2 linked regions of the Zymomonas mobilis subsp. pomaceae ATCC 29192 genome follow. The protein of the gene in region 2 binds, or shares a complex with, the protein of the main gene of each other region. Links are inferred from orthologs where the notes say so. Each region holds a gene or a part of one and is shown on either strand. Other genes may lie near its edges. The genes, in order: pnp and ZYMOP_RS05015.

The links.
Region 1: the proteins of ZYMOP_RS05015 (region 2) and pnp are in contact, whole or in part, in a cryo-EM structure (PDB 9QH0), measured with the Escherichia coli proteins. The link is inferred for Zymomonas mobilis subsp. pomaceae ATCC 29192 from one-to-one orthologs.

Annotation. Positions count from the first base shown.
Region 1 is NC_015709.1:769,262-772,522, reverse strand. Bases 139-3,076 are described here. They hold pnp (polyribonucleotide nucleotidyltransferase), read right to left. Parts: upstream 2,771-3,076; coding sequence 506-2,770; downstream 139-505. Other genes in these bases: rpsO (30S ribosomal protein S15), read right to left, coding at 2,884-3,076; ZYMOP_RS03430 (sensor histidine kinase), read right to left, coding at 139-332. In the rest of the region: more of ZYMOP_RS03430, read right to left, coding at 1-138; more of rpsO, read right to left, coding at 3,077-3,153; tRNA pseudouridine(55) synthase TruB, read right to left, coding at 3,170-3,261. UniProt on the Escherichia coli protein: Involved in mRNA degradation. Catalyzes the phosphorolysis of single-stranded polyribonucleotides processively in the 3'- to 5'-direction. Also involved, along with RNase II, in tRNA processing.
Region 2 is NC_015709.1:1,143,196-1,146,735, reverse strand. What follows is about bases 56-3,272. They hold ZYMOP_RS05015 (Rne/Rng family ribonuclease), read right to left. Parts: upstream 2,959-3,272; coding sequence 256-2,958; downstream 56-255. UniProt on the Escherichia coli protein: Endoribonuclease that plays a central role in RNA processing and decay. Required for the maturation of 5S and 16S rRNAs and the majority of tRNAs. Also involved in the degradation of most mRNAs.

The sequences.
Region 1 (3,261 bases), 370 kb from region 2 along the record:
TCTGTGGCGGTTTCTAAAAGGCATAAAAACCATACCAGAACGCCATTAAAGTCTACGCCTTCCTCAATAAAATGGGGCGCTAAAGATAGACTGATAATCGCTGTAATAAGACCGGGTTTAGTACCAAATAAAAATGTAGCGATAAGTATCGCCGGCATAAAAGTAATGAAGGGATACCCTTCGGGAAGAAGATGATCGATGGTAACACGGAGAAGAAAGGCTCCACCCGCAACAATGAGCGCACAAAAATAGCCAAGCCATGGCCTATTTTGTAACAGGGGCAATCGTTCCAAAACGCTATAAGCGACTGGAATTTTATGGTCTAAGGCCATGCATCCTCTCCAGATAACTTCTGGTATTTTTTATTATAGATTTTTTACATAATAGCGTAAAAAATGATATTTGTCTCTTTTTCTACAGGTTTCATCTTCTTTATTTAAATAAAAAAAGGGACCTTGAAAGATCCCTTTTCTTTTAACAAAGATTAAGTTTCTAAAAAGAAAAATTAATCATCTTTTCGTAAAAAAGCCGGAGCAAATTCGGGTTCCATATCACGGCCTGAATGGTTTGAACCATTCTGCGGTTCGCGACGTGGGCCACGATCGCGACGAGGCCGATCACCCCGTGGACCGCGATCACTGACTTCACGAGCTTCCCTAGGCGGACGATTGTCTTCCAGTTCCGCGCCAGTTTCCTGATCGACAACACGCATTGACAAGCGGACTTTACCGCGATTGTCAATTTCAAGCACCTTAACCTTAACTTCCTGGCCTTCGGCCAGAACGTCACTGACCTTGTTCACGCGCTCGTTTTTAATTTCAGAGACGTGAACCAGACCATCACGGCCACCCATGAAATTCACAAAGGCACCGAAATCAACAATGTTGACAACCTTACCGTTATAAATTTTGCCGACTTCCGGTTCTTCGATGATACCGGTAATCCAATTACGGGCAGCTTCGATCTGAGCCGGATCAGAAGAAGACAAGCGTACGGTGCCGTCATCTTCAATGTCAACTTTCGCGCCGGTTGTCGCAACAATCTCACGAATGACTTTACCGCCAGTTCCAATAACATCACGAATTTTGTCTTTAGGAACGCTCATTGTTTCAATACGAGGCGCTAAATTCGAAAGTTCCGAACGAACTTCACCCAAAGCTTTGGACATTTCACCCAAAATATGGGCACGGCCGGCTTTTGCCTGTTCCAAAGCCTTACCCATGATTTCTTCAGTGATACCAGCAACCTTAATGTCCATCTGAAGGCTGGTAATGCCTTCTTCTGTACCGGCTACCTTAAAGTCCATATCCCCTAAGTGATCTTCATCACCCATAATATCGGAAAGAATGGCAAAACCATCTTTTTCAAGAATAAGGCCCATCGCAATGCCGGAGACCGGACGCTTCAAGGGAACGCCCGCATCCATCAAAGCAAGACAGCCACCGCAGACCGTTGCCATCGAGGAAGAACCGTTTGATTCCGTAATATCGGATAGAACGCGGATCGTATAAGGGAAGTCAGCCTTGCTAGGAAGCACAGGATGTAAAGCACGCCATGCCAGTTTACCATGACCGATTTCACGACGGCCAGGAGCGCCAAAACGACCCACTTCACCAACGGAATAAGGTGGGAAGTTATAATGCAGCATAAAGCGTTCGTAATGAAGGCCATTCAGGCCATCAATCATTTGCTCAGCATCTGCGGTTCCAAGGGTTGTGGAAACCAAGGCTTGGGTTTCACCCCGCGTAAAGAGCGCAGACCCATGGGTCCGAGGTAAGAAACCAACCTGTGAACGGATAGGACGAACCGTTTTTAGATCACGACCATCAATCCGACGACCTTCTTTTAAGATCGCAGTGCGAACAATTTTGGCTTCAAGTTTTTTCGCCAATTTCTGAATGCGTAGTTTTTCCGAGGCATCAGCATCGGGGAAAGCTTCATCCAAAACGGCTTTGGCCTTAGAAATAGCCTCTACACGTTCACTTTTTTTGGTCAGACGATAGGCCTTATCAAGGCTATCTTTGCAAAGTTCTTCAACTTTTGCAGCCAAAGCTGTGTCATCATAGCTTGAGAGCTCCCACGGTTCTTTCGCGGCTTGCTCGGCAAGATTGATGATCGCCTTGATAACAGGCTGTAAAGATTTATGCGCAAAGGAAACCGCATCAAGCATGATTTCTTCGGATAGCTCTTTTGCTTCCGATTCAACCATCATCACGGCATCGCGCGTTGCACCGACTACCAGATCAAGATCGCTGTTTTCGAGCTGAGCCAAGGTCGGATTTAAAATATATTCGCCATCTTGATAGCCAACACGCGCAGCACCAATTGGGCCCAAGAAAGGCACACCGGAAAGCGCAAGAGCAGCCGAGGCCGCAATCATGGCTAAGATGTCAGGTTCATTTTCGCCGTCATAAGACATGACCTGAGCGATAAGTAAGGTTTCGTTATAAAAACCGTCCGGGAAAAGGGGGCGAATTGGACGATCAATCAAGCGTGAAACCAAAGTTTCGCGTTCGCTAGCACCACGTTCACGCTTGAAAAAGCCACCGGGGATACGACCGGCTGCTGAATATTTTTCTTGATAATGAACCGTTAAAGGGAAAAAATCCTGTCCCTCTTTAACCGTTTTGGCCGCTGTTACCGCGCAAAGCACGACCGTTTCACCTAAGGTCGCGATGACGGCGCCATCTGCCTGACGGGCAACCTGTCCGGTTTCCAGCGTCAGCTTCTTTCCGCCCCAATCGATTTCCTGGCGTTTAATATCGAACATTCAAATTCCTTCTGGCTCCGACCCTATGTCTGGAGCTGCCTTTTTCCGGGGTCGCCGGATTGCGAGATGCCCGGATGCGAAACGGCCCCCAGTTAAGGAGGCCGCGTCGTCTTTTATTTGCGAAGACCCAGCCTCGCGATAAGATCGCTGTAACGAGCCTGATCTTTGTTTTTAACATAGTCAAGCAAGCTGCGACGTTTGTTTACCAAACGTAAAAGACCACGACGGGAATGGTTATCCTTGGCGTGGGCTTTGAAATGCTCCGTCAGATTGATAATCCGTTCGGTCAGAACCGCTACCTGAACTTCGGGGGAACCCGTATCGCCTTCAACACGAGCATATTCTTTAATCAGCGCTTCTTTGCGCTCTGCAGTGATCGACATCAGCGATCCTTTCTATTTAAAAATTGAAACCGCGCAAAACCCGAGCTTGTTGCTCGAAAACTTCAATTAATGCGACGGGCATTTCTGTTTCCATCGCCATATTCAAGC
Region 2 (3,540 bases):
ACTGACTTTTATATAATAGGGTCGTATCGTGATAACGACTATAGGCCATAAAATATTTATGAAAATTTTTGCTGATATAGTTAAATCATTAATTTTAAATGTTTTTTTATAATTATCTGGACTTCATTTTACCCAAGTCTGGGCTTTTTAATAATAAAAAAATTGTCTGTTTACCGCTTTAATAAAGATAGAGGGATAAAAAAAGAGCAGGGGAAAACCCTGCTCTTTAAAAAAAGACGGTAGTCCGTTTGCCGTTTATTCTCCAAACGTACGTTGCCACCAGCCACGACGAGGAGCAGGCTTTTCACCTTCATCTGAAGATGTTGGTGTAGTCTCTTCGGCTTTTTTATCGGATGCTGTTTTAGGCTCTTCCGATGGGGTCGCCTCTTTTGAAACTTCCTCGGCCGGTTTTTCTTTTTTTACCGTTTCTATCGGTTTTTCTACCTCAGGAGAGGTCGTTTTTTCTGATGCTTTTTCGGTAGCATCAGACTTAACCTCTTCTTTTTCCTCAACGGAGACATCAACCTTTTTCGGTTCAGCCTTTTTACGACGTGACGTTGTCGTGCGTTTTCTTACGCGCTTGGGCTTTACCTCTTCGGCTTTATCTTCCTCTTCAGTTTTGCTTTCCGCTGTTGAGGTTTTGTCATCGGTAGCTTTTGGCGTAGCGATTCTAGCTTCTGATGTACCCTTTTCATCCATTTCAGAAGCACCCGTGGTTTCTTCCTCGGCTTTCTCGGCCTTTACCGGACGTGCTCTTGGACGACGCCTTGTTTTGCTGCGCGCTACGGGGGCTTCGGTAGCCTCTTCCTCTAAGACATCTGAAGTCTGCTGAGTAGGCACCTCAACTTCTGGTTCAAGATTAGGCTGATGATTTTCTTTTGGTAAATCATAGTCTGGTGCAAGATCAATCGGCTCGGCTTCAGTAGTTTCAGAAATGAATTCTGCCGTTTTTTCTATAGCTTCACCATTACGACGCCGGCCACCGCGCCGACCCCGCCGACTACGTCGATTCCGCCGATTATGCTCACTATCGTCATCATAGCCTGTTTCTTCCTCTGTTTCGGGAACAGAAGACGTAAATTCTTCAGGCTCTTCTTCAATATTTTCAGCTTTGAACGGGGGTTCAGAGCGTGCATATTCACGACGCGCCATATTTTGACGATGATTTTTTCTGAACGGTGCCTCTATAATTTCTTCGGCCTCGATCTCTTCAATCTCTTCGATTTCTTCCTCGATTTCCTCCTCATATTCATCGCTATCATCAGAAGAAAGCGTTGGAAGCGGTGGTGGTAACATTAAGCCATGGCTGGGAGGGGGGCCGGCAGATTCTACTGAAATCTGATTATTACCGCGTAAAGGATCACCATCAATCAAAACCGTAACACCATAGAGGGTTTCAATGGTACCCAGCTCTTTACGTTTACGATTCAAGACATAGATAGCCGAATCAAGGGACATCATGACATGAATTTGGCTCCCGTTACCACGAGAAGCTTCATCTTCAATCATGCGAAGCGCCATCAAGCCCGAAGAAGGTGTCGTCAGCATTAAGCCCGAACCCTGACAATGGGGGCAGGGGATTGTCGATGCTTCCAGCATACCGGTTCTTAGACGCTGTCGGCTCATTTCAAACAGACCAAAACTAGAAATATGGCCAATCTGAATCCGAGCACGGTCATGCTTTAAGGCATCTTTCATCGCCTTTTCGACCCGTCGGACATTCGCACTTGATTCCATATCGATGAAATCAATAACGATCAGGCCCGCCATATCCCGCAGCCGTAGCTGACGGGCAATTTCGGTGGCCGCTTCAAGATTGGTTGCCGTTGCCGTCTGTTCGATATTATGTTCGCGGGTTGATCGGCCAGAGTTAATATCGATTGATACCAACGCTTCGGTTGGATTAATGACAAGATAGCCGCCGGACTTTAATTGAACGATAGGCTGATACATAGCATTAAGCTGTTGCTCAACGCCAAAACGCTGAAATAAGGGGGCAGGGTCCGCATAAGGGCGTACTTTTCGGACGTGGCTTGGCATCAATAACCGCATGAAGTTACGCGCGGCCTGATAACCTTCACTCCCTTCCACCAGAATCTCATCGACTTCCCGACTGTAGATGTCGCGAATAGCCCGTTTGATCAGATCACTGTCCCCATAGATTAAGGCAGGGGCTTGAGAATAAAGCGTCTTTTCACGAATTTCATCCCATAATCGGGCAAGATAATCAAAGTCGCGCTTAATTTCGCTCTTAGTCCGCTGTAAACCTGCGGTACGGACGATACAGCCCATCGAACTTGGCAGATTTAATTCTGCCATAATCGCTTTTAATCTTTTGCGATCAGTTAAGTTGGAAATTTTACGCGAAATACCCCCACCATTGCTGGTATTGGGCATAAGTACACAGTAGCGCCCTGCTAAAGACAGATAGGTAGTAAGCGCAGCGCCTTTATTGCCGCGTTCTTCCTTAACAACTTGTACCAGCAACACTTGACGGCGACGGATAACATCTTGAATCCGGTAATGATGACGCCCAAAATGACGGCGGCGATTTCTTAAATTTTCGAAACTATCCTCGCTGGTATCATTTCTACTTGGCTCAGAATCCGCAGATTCATAGGTATCTTCATCGTCTTCCGTTTCTTGCTGACGATTTTGACGCGCCGAATATTCTTCTTCTTCCCGTAAAAGGGCTTCCCGATCTTCACGGGGGATTTGATAATAGTCAGGGTGAATTTCTGAAAAGGCCAGAAAACCCTGACGATTTCCGCCATAATCGACAAAAGCAGCCTGAAGCGATGGTTCGACGCGCGTCACCTTGGCTAAATAGATATTGCCTTTTAATTGACGGCGGCCTGCTGATTCAAAATCAAATTCTTCAATGCGGTTACCTTTGATGACGGCGACCCGAGTTTCTTCCCGGTGGCGGGCGTCGATCAACATTTTTGTGAGAGTCATTCAAAAATCTCCGGTCGCGCTGCACATCTGCCTAAAAGGCGAGAGGCGCGCGAATAATGAGGATATATATATAATATTAGAAGGATTTAACGTCGGCCTATTGGCCGACCATGAACGACAACGCCGATTTGCCGCGCGGCCATACCCGGCGCTGTTCAAAGCGCGGGGGAGACTGGCTGCAGCGGGCCATGCCTTTTCGGAAGGGGGCAGGCTTAAAACAGCGGCGTGCATCTATGCTTTCAATCCGGAAATAAAAAAGTGAATAGGGTTTCGTAAAATGTTTAAAAAATGAGAGGCAGAAGTCATGTCGGTTTTTAAGGACCAAATTTTTTCTGTTCTCTTCTTTGATTCGCTACCATCGCTTAACGATAGACGCAATGGTAGCTTTTTTACTACGTTGTTGGGCTTATCCTTTGTGGATGAGAATGATAGATATCAATAGTTTCACTATTAAAGATGTTTTTTTAAAAAATCGCTATTTTTCCCGCTAGTCATAACCCGAATAACAAAGGTAATCGGTTTAAATGGCGTACCGAAAACTGAAAAAAAACTTTCTTCGCCAAGAAGAAACTGTGATGGTTA